2 regions of the Bacillus smithii genome follow, and region 1 is predicted to be linked to the other one. Evidence: riboswitches for the same ligand, from Rfam matches in the RefSeq annotation. Region 1 holds a riboswitch; the other holds the start of a gene.

Region 1 (7,863 bases):
TCCGTGAGTTCTTTCAATATTTTCGTCGTTTCAATGGGTTGATTTTGCGCCCATTTCACAGCCGTTTCGTATTGATGGAAGGACTCGACTTCAGGATTTTGATGGTTCGCTTTCATTTTCGCAGCTTGCAGCTTTGTGGCAAAATCCACTTTCTCTTGCAGCTCGGCTTCTTGTTTTTGCAATGAATGGCCATAGATGAGAAGAAAAACAAGCAAAAAAATAAAAAGAACGAGCAAGATAAAAAGGCCAATCAAGAGATAAGAAGGTTTTTTCTTTTTTTCAATGAAATTGATTTCTACTAACATATACTCACCTTCTGATGCTCATTCTGCAGGGTGGAGGGCTAGTCCAATACAGTCAGAAAAAGCAGGCGGAATATTGATATTTTCTTTATTTTGAAATAACGGCACAGTCAATGCATCATCGATCTCCATTTCAATTTGCTCTTGCAAAACTTCGGAAATGGTTTGTAAATAAGGATGGTCCCCCGCTACGACGATTTTATTCAATCGCTTTTCCCCTTGCATGATGGTGAATTCGTAAAAGTTTTGCAATCGGCTTATTTCCTGAACGATCGTGCGAATATATTCACCGAGCAAATCTTCAATTCCTTCCGGCATATAATATTCATAATCCATATGTGAGCGGTTGATATACGCTTCTCTATTTGCAGGCAAGTTTACATAGTGAACATAAATCGGCTGATGTTGTTCAAAAATCGATACTTGAATATACGAATAATGGATTTGCAGCAATAAAATACGGTCATCCGGACGAACCCGATTCAAATGGTAATACAGACGATACAACGATAAAAGCGATAAATCCATAACTCTCGGCTTTAATTTTAGTTTTTCCAATAAACCGACATACTGGTTCACAATCGCCTCCCGCGCTGCAATCATCAATGCTTCTCGGCCATTTTCACTCTCATCTTGCCATTCTACCGTTTCAATAATCGGATCTTCAAAAGGAAGCGGAATGGAATCATTGGCAGCCATATAAAGATATCCTTTCATTTCATCACTCGGAACATCTTCAGGAATGGCCACTTTCCGCAAAAAAGTATGCCCGTCCGGAAGGCAAAGAAAGGCAGGCAGCTTTTTGGCGCCATATTCTATGAGCTGTTCCTCGATCATACCAAGCAAGTAATCTTCATTCTCAATAAATCCGCCTGAAATGATTCCGTCCGGCAATGCTTTTTGATTGAATGAGAGAATGGTATTTTTTTTGTCACCAGTAAACGCAAATAATCATCCGTTATGATCATTTGTAATTTCTTTCGTTTGCCATATGTATAGGACTTCATTTCCTGATCTCCTTAACTCCACATGGTTCTTATGTAGAAATCTATCATATCTTGTCCATAAAAAAAGGCAAGAATGGCACCGGCAGCTATAAACGGGCCAAAAGGAACCGGTTTTCCTTTCTTAAATTTTCCTTTGAACAGGAAAATCAATCCGAATAACGATCCAAACAAGCAAGCCAGAAAAAATGACAATAGAGTCTTTTCTAATCCTAAAATCAACCCGATGACAAAGTACAGCTTAATATCTCCTCCGCCCATTGCCCCGTTTGTCACAACCGCGATGAGAAAAAGAAGTCCAAATCCAATCACGGCACCCGCCCATGAACTCCACCACGGTACGGTTGGCGAAAGGAGTCGAATGACGATAAAAAGAATCATAAACGGCAGCAAAATCTTATCAGGAATCACCATATAAGCTAAATCCGAAACGGTAATAACGACGAGCAAGGATGTAAACAAACAAGCCATCACCAGATTCATACTCCAGCCAAATTGATAAAAAGAAAAAGCAAAGAGCACACCCGTGACAGCTTCAAAAATAGGATAGATCCATGAAATTTTTCTTTTGCACGACCGGCATTTGCCTTTGAGAAAGAAAAAAGAAAACAAAGGAATATTTTCAAACCAACGCAGTTTATGATGGCAATAAGGACAATGTGAGCTTGGAAAAACGATCGATTCATGGTTTGGCACGCGAAGCCCCACAACATTAAAAAACGAACCGAACACAAGACCTATTACGGCAAAATAAACAGTCCAAAACGTATTCATTCTCGATCCTCTCATTCCTTGTGATAGCAAATACTCACTTAAGCGAAAAACGCCATGATCATTGCTAAACTATCATTACTTAAGAGAGAAGCTGTTTCTTTCCATTGTGTCACAATACAGAAAGTAAATGAAAATAAGGATACGGTCTGGATAGTAATCCAGACCTTAAAACGATCATTCCTTATTAATTGGATTAAAAATTGCCTGAGTTGATATCTTTTTCAGAGCCTTTAAATGTACCTTTACTAGTTACTAATTGAATGTAATAACCTGTATCATCCTTTTTTACATAACTACCGCTCGCATAAGTTTTTGACTTATCATATGGATCTTTTGGAATCGCATCTAAATAGCCGGCATCCACCAAATCTTGAAGAGTGGCGCCATTTGAACTTTTTATTTTCGACGATACTGTACTGTTTTCATCATCGGCAATCGCTAATTTAGCTGCATTAATAATTAACAAGGCATTGGATCGATTCGAATCGGCTCTGCTGTTATCGATAATTTTTCCGACGCTTGGTACAGCCACCGCTGCGATAATGGCAAGAATGACAACAACAGCCAATAATTCAATCAGCGTCATACCTTTTTGATTTTTCACGACAGTTTGCAATTTTTTCATGACACTCCCTCTTTCTTTCCTAATAATTCTTCCAACGATCAATGAAAAATAGAAACTTGAGCCATCATTTCATGTTTAAACGATCGCCCCAACTCCTCTCAAATACTATTTTTATTAGGAAAACAGAAAATGGGAGGTTGCACTACTCGCTCCAAGTCATTCAAGTGCCCAGATACAAATGACTCTTCATCACTCCAAATTCCGAAAGTTTACAACTCTATTATACGTTTTTTAGGTAGAAAGTCACTAAATTTTTCCGTGAAAAAAGTATGAATTTTCTATTAATAGTCTCTCTATCCATTACTCTTTTAAAAACCTTGATAAATGCGAAAAATCGGGACGTAAATGGATAAAATGATGATGCCAACCGCGACCGCCAAAAACACAATGAGCATCGGCTCGATTAATGTTTTCACTTGTTCAGTTGCTTGTTCAACTTCCGATTCATAAAAATCCGCCACTTTTTCCAACATAAAATCTAACGTCCCGGAGCTTTCGCCTAAAATAATCATTCTTGTAACAAAAGGCGGAAAAGCCCAATGTCCAATCATCGGCTCAGCCATTGATTTTCCTTCTTCCAATGATTCTTTCGATTGATTGAGCACATTGATGATGACTTGATTGTCCACTATACGTTCAACAATGGTTAATGAATCAAGAATCGGGACTGAAGCGGAAAACAATGAACTTAATGTTCTCGCCATCCGAGCAAGCGCCGATTTTTGAATGATTTTACCGAACACAGGAATTTTAAGTTTCATATAATCAAGCAAATAATTGCCTCTCGGTGAACGCATCCATAGCCAGAATAAAAGCGAGCACGCCATCACAATCAATACAATAAGCCAACCGTAAGACGTTAAAACGTGACTGATCATAAGCATCAATCTAGTTATCAACGGCAGATTGGCACCAAGAGAAGCAAACATTTCTTCAAACATGGGCACAACATAAATAAACATAAAAAAGACTACCATAATAGCAACGAAAAGAATCGCCAGCGGATACACCATGGCCGATTTCACTTTTTGCCTGATTTCGTATTGTTTTTCGAAATAAGTCGCCAGCCGGTCTAAAATTTCATCCAACTGTCCGCCGACTTCTCCGGCTTTTACCATATTTATATAAATGGACGGGAAAATATTCGGAAATTTTCGGGCAGCCTCAGAATAAGCAATCCCCGAACGAATTTCTTCTTCGACTTCGACAAGCGCATCTTTCAACAGACGATTATCTGTTTGTTCAGATAATATTTTTGTCGCTTCCACAACGCTGATTCCGGCTTTTATGAGCGTTGCAAATTGTCGAATATAAATCACTAAATCTTTGTATTTGACCTTTTTGGGGAGAATATTGACTTCACGGTAAAGCAGGCCAGTCATCTCTTCCAGTGCGGCAACGGCAATGCCATTTTCTTTCAACTTTTGCACCGCTTTGCTGCGAGTATCTGCTTTCACCGTTCCTTTCACTCTTTCCCCTTTGCGATTACGGCCGCTGTACTGAAAAACTGCCATCAATAACCACCATCTGTCATATAAGGTTTGGCATCTTCCAATGAAATGAGATTTTGATTCAGCAAAGATTGAACAGACATTTGCATCGTCTGCATGCCGATATGTTTGCTTGTCTGCATCACGCTTCTTATCTGATGAATTTTCTCATTGCGAATTAAATTACGTACAGCCGGATTATTAATTAAAATTTCAAAGGCGGCAATGGCTCTGATTCGTATTTTGTGTTGAAGAAGACGGTTTCTCTTGATTGGAGGAACTGCCATTCTGACTGGTTTGAGATGGGTTGTCCGCTTCGTTGTTCGGCGTACTCCCCGTTGTTGTATTTTGTGAAGCAGGATCGATTTTTTCGTTCGCTGTGTGCTCTGTTGCATCATTCTCCGTGCCGGAATTTCCATCGGCCGTTGCGTCACTTTCTGGTTGTTTCAAGTTTTCCACAACAATTTTCGGAATCGGCAAATAAAAATCTTTTGATACAAGAGATTCATAAAATACTTTATGATTCAATGCCACTTGTTTATACAGTTCCGCCGAATACCCGTATTTGCCGTTTTGATTGGCCGCCGTTTCTGCCAACGGTCGGTATTGTATGACTTTTCTTGGCGCATACGTTTTTACGTTTTTCTTCACCAATTGATAAGTAAAAGGATCGCTAGGACCGATTAAACTGAGCTTTAATACATGATCTGATATTTTCTCGCTTTTAATGACAAACGCTGTATGATTGGGATTATAAATTTTTAAATCAGCTTTGGAACCGTCCACCCTTGCCTCATAACCTAATTCTATCCCCTCTGGCAAAGTATCACTAATATGTCTTTCTACGATTTGTAAATTGGTTGGCAACGTTAATTGATAGATGGCAGAAGCGCATTGGATGAAAAAGCCTTTGTCATCATTGTCCAGATTTTGGATATAATCATTCAACGAAAAGATTTTCTCCGGCTTCAGCGTCATGGTGGAATTGCTCGACAACCAGTCCTCCATGTCAGCCGGATCATTTACGAAAATCCTTTTGGAATCGATTATTTTCGGTTTGTTTTCAGACGCTTTCAAATATTGGACTAAATCCTCCGTTTGCTGTGAAGAATCTAAACGACCCGCTTTTTCCTTCAGCAGCTGCTTTACCTTTTCCAAATCTATTAAATTGACTAATTCAGGATTTTCTAATTTCTTGAACAAAATCGTTTTAAGAGATTGTTCATCCACTTCTGTATACAGAATATTTTTCTCGCCATCCAGACAGGCGTTCAAAGAAGATGCAACTTTAAAATGCACGACACTCATCGGTACGGAAATCGTTTTATTAAAAAAAGTAAAAGATACTGTCGATTTTTTTTGCCAATCCAACACATTTTCTGATATTTTCGATTCCGCTTCTGCTTTATTCAAAGAGGATATATTAATGGGCCCAATATATGTACCTTCTTCAAATACAGGTTCTTTTTTTGAAAAAGAAGCCATCGCCAAAGAGGTGATCTTCGAAAGAGCCATCAGAACAATTGTCGAAATCAGCAAAATAGCGAAAAAGCGAAACATGTTTGTTCTGTTCATGACAGATCACCTTTTTCATCCGTTTTATTGTTGCGCTGAGCCAGTATATCTTCAAATGAAGACTCATTTTGTTGTAAAGGATCCGCTTCCTCTTTCAATGCTTCAAACCGTTTTTGATACATTTCTTGCATGCTTTCATCTTCATTTAAGGCCGAAATCATTGAAAGATCATATTCCGTGTCAAGGGGAGGAGCCGTTAATTCATCACGCAAAGAATCGGGACGATCTTCTTTCAATCCGCCATTAGGTTGGATCGGGATGTCAAGATTATCTGCCATCGCTGCTTTTTCTCTCAATTCATCGTAGTCAAACTTCGGCTCGGCAAGTTCAAACGGATCCACTCCCGGATTGTCTTCAAACCACGGTTCTCTTGGATATAAAAGAATGGTTAAACATAGAATAAATAAGAACGCGATCACCACGGCAACGGCATTCGGAAAAATCAAAAACGCTACCTTCGCAATCAAAAAGCAAAAAATACTTGCTATGATCAAATAACGTTTATGGCGTTTACTCATAGATAAAGGAATCATATAAAACAAACAAGAAAATACGATGATCGGAATGACGAAAGATAAAATGGTTTTCATAATGCCCCCAAAAATGAAATTCACTTCTCCCTTCTTGAATCTATTATACTAATAAATAATACCTATTCTGTGGAAAAATTTTAATATTTTTAAATGGCGATCCAATCAGAGGTTAACATAAATAAGCAAATCCCTCTGACGGCTGCTTATCTGCCGACCCTCGGTTTCATATTTTGCCACACAACTTTTTTCATCCAGAAGCTGCTGATCCGTATTCTAAGATGAAAGGAATTATCCCTTATGAACATTTCATTCTTCTCTTAGAAAACTTTTATGGACGTCTTCCTGCCTCTGATTGAAGCGGCTGATCATGATTTAAGAGACCGCTATTTTAGCCATTCGGAAGAATCACAGATTTCAAAAAAGAGCTCTGTCAGAAGGCAAAAATTGTCTCTACTACTTTATTCTTAGCTGTCTTTCTATTATCATTGGTGGAGTAAAGAACATTGACATTTTACTCGAAAAAGTACGAATGAAAAGGCGGGTCTGCATTGATGAAAACCATTTTTGGCTACTTCTTCACTGCCGTTCTGATGGCGCTTGCGATTTACTTTTTTTATTTTGCCAATCAGGAAGCGCAGCATGTCGAAAGTTTTGACAAAGTTGTAGAAAAGAAGATTCCGATACATTCGGTGGATCTTTCTCAAGAAAGCAAATTTTTGGACCAGAACGGCCGTACGTTTCTGGAAATTCGCAACCCTTATCGAATTGTCGTGAGCAACAAAGACATTCCCGATTTCATGAAGGAATTATTTTTGCAGTCTGAGGACCGGCAATTTTACGAACATGGCGGCATAGACGCTTTCGCCGTATTGAGGGCGATGATCGTCAATTCTCATTCTCATCAAATCGAGCAAGGCGGAAGCACCATCACCCAGCAGCTGGCCCGAAACTTATACTTGAATTACAACAAAACGTTTAGTCGAAAATTATCCGAAGTGTTTTATGCCTATGAACTGGAAAAAAAATTAACGAAAGATCAAATTCTCAATCTTTATTTAAACACCATTTATTTTCAAAACGGAGTATACGGGGTGGAAGCCGCTTCCCAGTTTTACTTTCAAAAAAGCGTAAAGGATTTAACGAAAGCACAGATGGCTTTTCTGGCGGCGATACCTAATAATCCAAGCTTATATAATCCTCTTACTCACTTTGCGAATACGAAAAAACGACAGGAACGATTGATTGATTTAATGAAGAAAAACGGCTTTCTTACAGCTGAAGAAGCTGAAGCAGCCAAAAAAGAACCCATTACATTAAAATTGAAAAAGCGAATAGATGAATTTCCCAATTATTCCACTTATGTTCAAGAAGAATTGAAAGAACTGATTGCGGAAAAAGAAGGGTATAAAGAAAAACTGGCCAATGCAAATCCTAAGGAAAAAGAACAAATCGAAAAACAGTTGGAAAACCGCTTAAATAAAGTGCTATCATCCGGAATTATGATTTATACCTCTTTAAATCCAATCATACAGCAAAAAGCGGAACACGCTGTTTCTTCCG
Region 2 (7,813 bases), 360 kb from region 1:
GAACGAATTTTAGGCAAGGCCTATTCTCCTTCAACGATCAGTCGTATGACCGATATCGTGAAAGAAGACATTGAGAAATGGCACAAACGTCCCCTGAACAAACGTTATTCTGTCTTATATTTAGACGGATTGTATGTAAAACTTCGTCGCGATACCGTGGAGAAAGAAGTGATTTATGTGGTGTTGGGGGTCAACGAAGAAGGATATCGCGAAATTCTTGATTTTTTCGTAGGAGGACAGGAGAGTGCCTATGGATGGCAAGAGATTCTTCAACAGCTCTACAAAAGAGGCGTACAGGAAGTGCTTCTGGGCGTATTTGATGGCCTTCCGGGGCTAGAGGAAGCCTTTAAGGCTGTTTATCCGAAAGCCGATGTGCAGCGCTGTGTCGTTCACAAAGTACGTAATACCTTAAATCGTGTTCGGAAAAAAGATCAATTTGAAGTGGCAGAGGATCTCAAACTGATTTATCGCGCACCGAATAAGGAGATTGCGTTACAGATGTTTCAACAGTTTGAGTCGAAATGGTCGAACAAGTATCCGAGAGAAGTTCAATCTTGGGCCAATGAGTTGGATGTCCTCCTTACATTTATGGATTATCCAAGCAGTATTCGAAGTGTGATTTACACGACCAATGCCATTGAACGAACGATCAAAGAGATTCGGAAACGTCTAAAGCCGATGAACAGTTTGAGTAGTTTAGAAGCCGCTGAAAAAGTCGTGTATTTGACCATCCAAGATTTTAATGAGAAATGGGCAGGACGAAAATTACGAGGATTTGCTGAAGCCTATGAAACCCTTCAACAAATGTTTGAAAAACGTTATAACTAACCAAATATTGTAAACGAACAAAATAAAGGGATTCTCCCTTTCCACACAGGAGACTGAATATTCAGTCTCCTGTGTAGAGGAAATCGAACCCCTATCCATTCCAAATCCATTTCAGAGATACCCTATCTATCTTACATAACACAAAATTCTTGACGGTACCAATTGGCCTTTCTATATATCTAATATTTGAAATGAATAAGAAAAAATAATTAAATCAGAACATAACAATTTTGCTTTAATAAATTTGTTGTCCTTGATACCAAGAGATGGCGTTATATACTTGCAACAGTAGAGAAAATGGTAAAATCACTGAGAATTAACAACCGTGGTTGGTATTGGAGTATATTAGGGAAAATGATTAGTTGTGTTAGAAGTTATATTCTAATCAGGTGAATGCTGCTCGTATCGCAGAAGTTTTTTTAGTTCTCGACTAGCATTCAAAAAGATTGACGATCCTTGATATGCTTTTCAGCAGTGCTGGACAGAAATTGTAGAATCTCCTTATACCCATTGCAACAAACTATCAATTTTGGTGCCTTTTTGGTGCCGATTTATAAATTTTAGAGGTTTCTCGTAAGCCTCACCCTCACCAAACTTTTGGCAAACCTCTTTTTACGATCATCCTTAAGAGATAATTGGCGTCGCTGACCTGCTATTGGTTCAGGAGGAGTATTTGGTAGATACACAGATTCTTTATCACCTTTTTTATTTTTGCGGGACTTACAGAGAAAAAAGAAAAGCCCCCGAGAGGGCTATCTTAATTTCTTTCACACGCATAATTGTCGTGATCTCTATCTAATTTAGGTTGATAAGCTGGATGACCAGCGGGAACTCCATCTGGATAGACTTTTCTAAGTTCAGTACAATTTGCAAAATCTGTTTGGCCAGTACTTGGTGTTGTTGCAGAAGGAGCAGTTGGTTGTGTATTGGCGTTGTTATTAGAGCTAGAGCTTGATCCAACGCTTGTATGAGAACTTTGTGTTGAATGTGTTGAGTGTGACGTGTGATGACTTGCGGTTTGATCGGCTGCACAACCATTGAATCCTTTGTCCGTCACATAGCCTGGTTCTGACCATATATTTAAGTGCTTGTTTTGAGCTGCTTTTTCATCATTTTCATATGTTGATAGATATTTGTACGGCGGGTCGTATATGTATGCAACACGGGCATATCCTTCTTTCAACAGTTCTTCTTGTACAGATTTACCGTCAACAAACACATATGCAAGTAGACGTCCGTATTTATCTCTTTCGCTGCCCTTGTCAAATTCAAGGGACAGATTGCCGCTATTTACTAATTCACGGTTTCTTTCTGCTGCAGCCTTAGCGTACGGTTGAACACATGTGCCAGGCTTTTTCGATTCTGGCGTATCAACAAGTAAATAGCGAACCGTTTCTTCTTTGCCTTTGTAGTTAACTTTGATGGTATCACCGTCTACAGTTTCAATGAGAGTAACTGGAATTAAGTTTTTATTCGTATCATCATAAGATGATGACTTTAATGACGGGGTAGAAACTGGTGTACGTTTTTCTTTGGAAACATTATGTTCTTTAGTAGTTTTGCTATCATCTGATTTTTGTTTCGTCTCAGTAGAAGCAACTTCTGTTTTATTTGGATGGGATTTGTCTTTCTCAAGATCTGGTGCATTTGACGCAAAAACTACAGATAGAACCAATAAAACAATTGATGCTATGGAGAGTTGCTTCCAAGCCCGATTTCGTTTGATTCCAAAAATAATTGTGGCAATTAAAGCCGCAAGGAACGCAACTATAAAAAATACTGCTAATGTATTGAATGGTTCCTTTAGCGAAAACCATAAAAGCGTTAATAAAGAACCGAAAAGAAAAGTGGATATCGAGATGGATTTTTTATTTTTTTGACTCAATAAGCCAATGCCTGCTACCATGGCTATAATCCCGATAACTCCCAAAATATTAATAAATAACCATTTAATGACTATTATTGCTAGAGATAATAAAACTAGCAATAGTACGATCCCCAAGCAGCCTGCTATAATATTGGGCATTGAATAACACCCCTAACTGAAAGATTTTGGATACAGAATTTATCTTTCACACGCGATAAAATCGTGATCCCGATCCAATTTTTTGTTTGCATCATATAAAGCTTGTGAAACATATGGCTTATAGCGCGTTTTTCCACCCTTGTTTTTTACGCTTGCAGAACGGGCAACTCCACCTTTGTATACTTTGTTCATTTCTGTGCAGTTTTTGAACGTTTTGGTTTTGACTGCTGCCTCTGTATCGTGGCTGGAATAAACAGAAAATCCTAAAATCAAACAACCAGAAGCTAAGATTCCAAACCATTTTTTCATGATGATTCCCCCTAAAGTAAATTTTGTATGTGAATTATAAAGGTTATCATAGCCGTTTCATTATTTACTTTTAAAGGGCAGGCCTCGAGAAAAGAGCTATCTTGGATAACACTCAAGCAAAGTTAATGAGTGTTTTAACAACATGATCTGATAAAAGTACTTAATTAGCACGGTCGTTATTGGAATGAAATAGCCTTTTCTCGTACATGAATTCATCTCCAATAGACCTATGAATATAGTACTAGATAACATGCAAAAAAATAAATCTTCAAGATAAGCTCATCGAATACTAATGGATCCGGTCTTTTCCCAGTTACCATGTCTGCTCATTACGCTGGAATGGAGGGCAGCACGCCTAGCAAGTTCTCATTTATTCCAAATTATTATTATCTTAATTTTACGATTTTTTCAATATACAATTCCAATTTTACCATGTTTTTATTTTGGAAAAAATAAAATGGCTAGTAAAGCAAATAGAGGGAAAGTTTTCTTTTCGATTTAACTAGTAATTTTCTTCAAAATGGGAATTAATTCTTGAAAGAAAGGCTTCACAATAAAGTCAGTGGCACCTAGCTTAAGAGCTTCCATGATCAAAGTTTTTTGTCCCATGGAGGAGCATATGACAACTTTGGCTTTCGGATTATGCTTTTTGATTTCATTTAAAGCGTCTAATCCATTTTTATAAGGCATGATGATGTCAAGCAATACAACATCAGGACGAACTTTTTGATAGAGTGTAATGGCTTCACAACCGTTGGAAGCCTCAGCCACAACCTTGAAGTTGTCATTGGACAAAAGTTGTTTTAAATGATTCCTCATAAACTGAGAGTCATCCGCAATAAGGACAGTTGTAAACGTTTTTTTCAATTGAATCCAATCCTTTCCTAAAATTTAGGCAAATATTAAGAAAGGAATTGCAGTTTTGAACAAGATTTATCAAGAATAAATCTTGGCAGCCCGGCTACCATGACAATCTATAGATTGTTTTAGGCCCGTGGCTTTGCGTCTTTTACTTTCGTAAAATTTGCCCAATCATATCATAACATATCGAATTTTGTCGATAAAGTTTTGTACTTTATAATAAAATGTTTACTTTTACGTCAAGAATAGCAAAGAGCAGATGGAAATGAAAAAGAGGAAATCGTATAAAACGTGATTGTAGCGGCAGCAAAAGCAGAAGAACATGAAAAAAGAGGAGTCTCGCTGCAGCGAACAGCATTCAGAAGAGATATAATTTACAACACTTATGCTCATCATGTATAATAGTATTGAGTAATTCCATATGATAATAAAAAATGAAGGTGCAGCAACACCTTCGACTATACAATAGACGGTTCCCTTCAAGGGGGATCGACAAGGCAGAAAGAATCCATAATCCACCCGGTCTCGTTAACTCAAGGGTGGATTATTTTCTTTGGTGATATGACAGTATCGAAACAATGAGACTTGCGAAAGTGAGTGCAAACATCAATGCTTGAAATACCGTCATCGGCATCACCCCCTCTCTTTTAGGGGTAAAATGCCGACCACCCTTGAGCTTTTCCCGTAGCTATTGTATTTCTATTATATCACGTGTTTATTTTTTTTCATAGATTATTACGAACGTTTGTTCCTTTTTTACCAAGTTAATGATTTGATTTCGCGATTTTTGCATGTGATGAATTGCTTTTTTTAATGATGGCAAGGGGTTCAATAGAAAGTTGTATTGGTAAAAAATAGATAGTACAAGGGGAAGCAGTGGAGAGTAAATATCTTTTGCTAAGTAATATGGATAGTCGCTTTTTCCTATTTCGATTGAAATATAAGAAATGCCTTTTACTAGAATGTCGAGGGCTTTGTCACTGTTAATTCATAACAACACCCCTCTTCTGATTTAGTAGAAGAGGGGTGAGGGGATATTAGGCGTTGGTTTCTTCTTTTTCGTAAATCGGCACCCAGCCTTCAGTTGTGACAAAAATGCGTATGGCGACAACGCGACGATCTTCTTGCAGTGTAAAATAGTGGCGCGTATTTTCGGGAACGGAAATTAAATCGCTCGGCTCTAACTCGACGTCAAAAAACTTTCCGTCTTTTCCTTGAATCACAAAGATTCCGTGGCCGCTGACAATAAAGCGGACTTCGTCATCTGTGTGATGGTGTTCACGCTTGAAATTTGTGAGCAATTCATCCAAGTTCGGTGTATTTTCAGATAAAGAAATGACATCTTGCGCTTTATAGCCGCGACGTTCGGAAATATCCGCAATTTCCTCTTTAAACGTTTCTAAAATTTCATTTTTTTCTTCTTCCGTAAGCAAATATTTCTCACGCAAATGTTCCGGGAGTTTGGTAATATCCCATTTTTCGTAAATAACGCCTTGCTCGTCTAAAAATTGGATTACTTCTTCTTCCTTTGTAATTCTTTCATTTGTTTCATGTAAACGAATCGTTGCCATTTTTCTTCCTCCTTTATTTTTGCTTATCCCTTTTGTGCTTTAAAGCGAAAGTGGGGTCAGGCACCTTAATTTGATATGATAACTGAATAAAAATTCATATGCTTCCAAATATTTTTTCGCTTCAAATGCGGTGCGCCCCCATACGGTAATGCCGTGATTGCGAATGAGGACGGCGCCTGCATCGTCATGCACATGCCGGGCGAATTCTTTCGCCAGCGTTGGAATATGAGCGTGATTTTTGATGATTGGAATGCGAATCACAGCGTCTTCTTCCCAAAGTCCGAACGCTTTTATAATTTCTTGATTGCTAAATTCCACTTCTCCAATGTCACCGTATAATTCAGAAATGACATTATTATCGATGGTATGGACATGGAGGCCGCAGCCTGCATTGGTTCTGTTATAAATTTCCACATGCAAAAGCGTTTCCGCTGAAGGTTTTAAATGGGTCTCTTCAGCCGGATGGCCAAGCGCATCTACGAGAAGGAAGTCTTCATCGGTTTGCTTTCGTTTATCTTTTCCGCTCGCGGTAACAAGAAAGTGGAGAGGATCATCGGAAACTTTAATCGATAAGTTCCCGCTTGTTGCAAAAAACCAATCGCGCTCGGCCAACTCCGCTTTCACATCGGCAAGTTCCTTCCATTTTTTCTCAAGTTCACTCATGCTCCCACCTCCAGCTTCACAAACACCTCCACTACATCAAAAAACGTGTTGAACGGTGAATGGGAAATGCCTAGTTTCTTGCACTTTTCCAGTAAAAAGTCGCGAGCAATGACATGGTCCGCTAATTTTGCCACAGCTAAATCCGTAATGGAATCTCCTATGACGATATGGAATCCATCCGGTTTTGAGTGCTTCCGCAGCAGCGACGGCTTGCAACAGCCGCAACCGTTTTGGCAATGTTCATCACACGAATAAGGCCAAACAATTTGAATGGTTTCATTGCTAAAATCTGAACCGTTGCAAAAAATGCGTTCTTTTTCGATAAGCCCTTCCAGAATCGGATAGACGAAAAAATCAATGCCGCCGCTCACTACATAGAGCGGAATGTCGTGTTGTCTTGTAAAATCGACAAATTCCCGAAAGCCGTCGCGAATACGGGCCGTTTGTAAAACGTAGTCCGTAATCTCTTCTTTCAATTCGGAAGAAAGGAGGGAAAACATGTTTCCGACACCTTCTTGAACGGTCAGCCGCTCCGCCAATATATCGTCTTTTAGCATTTCCCATTCCGGAGGAGCAAACTGTTTCATAATCGCAGCGATATTATCTTGGGTGGTAATGGTTCCGTCGAAATCGCAAAAAATGATTGGTTTTGTCATACTGCCACCTCGTGCGCGCCCCATAAATCAATAGCTTTTTTCAACTCTTTATGGTCTTTGGCAGCTTCTTCCAGAGTTTTTCCTGCCAGCACGGCCTCAATCGCTGCACGGAATGCTTTTCCGCCGCCTTCAGCTCCATCCGGATGGCCGTGTATTCCGCCGCCGGCATTAATGACGCTATCGATTCCAAAATCGCGAATTAAAAGCGGCACTAGACCTGGATGGATACCCGCAGATGGAACCGGGAAAGATCGTTTCCAATGCTCATCTTCTTTCGTCAACTCGTCGGCAATGCCGAGCGCTTCACTTCGATCAAGGGCGACGCTTCCATATGGCGATGGGAAAAGAGCAAAATCGGCTCCGGCTAATCGAAGCAATTTTCCAAGCAAGAGCGGGCTTTTGATGCCATAAAACTCTGATGGTGTAAGTGCACCGCTGACAGCTGGATGGGCCATAATCGGAATGGCAATGTCTTCATCTTCGCGCAAGCCTTGCAATACGTCTAATCCATAAGCGAACACGTTAAAAAGAATCACATCGGCACCGATTTCCGCCGCGCGTTTTGCTTTTTCTTTTAACTCGAATGTTTTGCCCGTTAAATTGACCGCATACAACGTTTTCTTTCCTGTTTTTTCGTATACGTCGTTCAGCACGGCTTTCCCGTTGGCGATTCGCTTTTCAAACGGAGTTAAGTCGTTTTCGAACAAAATTTCGTCGTCTTTCACGAGATCGACTCCGCCGAGGGCTTGTTGTTTTAACTGCTCCGACAAATAATCTAAATCACGCCCGATGACTCCTTTAAAAATACTCATGAGAAGCGGACGATGATCGGCGCCGACTTTTTGGCGAATTCCGTCTATTCCGAAGCGCGGACCGGGAAACTGTTTTTTTAATTCTTC

The links. Region 1 has a riboswitch for cyclic di-GMP ahead of BSM4216_RS12555 (competence type IV pilus major pilin ComGC). Riboswitches for the same ligand answer to the same signal wherever they lie in the genome.
Region 2: it holds a riboswitch for cyclic di-GMP, as region 1 does, so the genes downstream of both, BSM4216_RS14170 (response regulator) here and BSM4216_RS12555 (competence type IV pilus major pilin ComGC) in region 1, are expected to answer to the same signal.

What each region holds. Positions count from the first base shown of each region.
Region 1 covers NZ_CP012024.1:2,667,344-2,675,206, forward strand. The annotation lists gene BSM4216_RS12540 (hypothetical protein) at 1-305, opposite strand, end outside; gene pilM (type IV pilus biogenesis protein PilM) at 324-1,220, opposite strand; gene BSM4216_RS12550 (prepilin peptidase) at 1,322-2,080, opposite strand; gene BSM4216_RS12555 (competence type IV pilus major pilin ComGC) at 2,274-2,705, opposite strand; cyclic di-GMP riboswitch class II at 2,828-2,910, opposite strand; gene BSM4216_RS12560 (type II secretion system F family protein) at 3,014-4,219, opposite strand; gene BSM4216_RS17250 (VanW family protein) at 4,409-5,770, opposite strand; gene BSM4216_RS12570 (hypothetical protein) at 5,767-6,384, opposite strand; gene BSM4216_RS12575 (transglycosylase domain-containing protein) at 6,855-7,863, shown strand, end outside.
Region 2 covers NZ_CP012024.1:3,028,237-3,036,049, reverse strand. The annotation lists gene BSM4216_RS14185 (IS256 family transposase) at 1-828, shown strand, start outside; gene BSM4216_RS14180 (thermonuclease family protein) at 1,586-2,521, opposite strand; gene BSM4216_RS14175 (excalibur calcium-binding domain-containing protein) at 2,894-3,163, opposite strand; gene BSM4216_RS14170 (response regulator) at 3,662-4,030, opposite strand; cyclic di-GMP riboswitch class I at 4,112-4,202, opposite strand; gene BSM4216_RS14165 (1,2-dihydroxy-3-keto-5-methylthiopentene dioxygenase) at 5,062-5,595, opposite strand; gene BSM4216_RS14160 (methylthioribulose 1-phosphate dehydratase) at 5,635-6,258, opposite strand; gene mtnX (2-hydroxy-3-keto-5-methylthiopentenyl-1-phosphate phosphatase) at 6,255-6,914, opposite strand; gene mtnW (2,3-diketo-5-methylthiopentyl-1-phosphate enolase) at 6,911-7,813, opposite strand, start outside.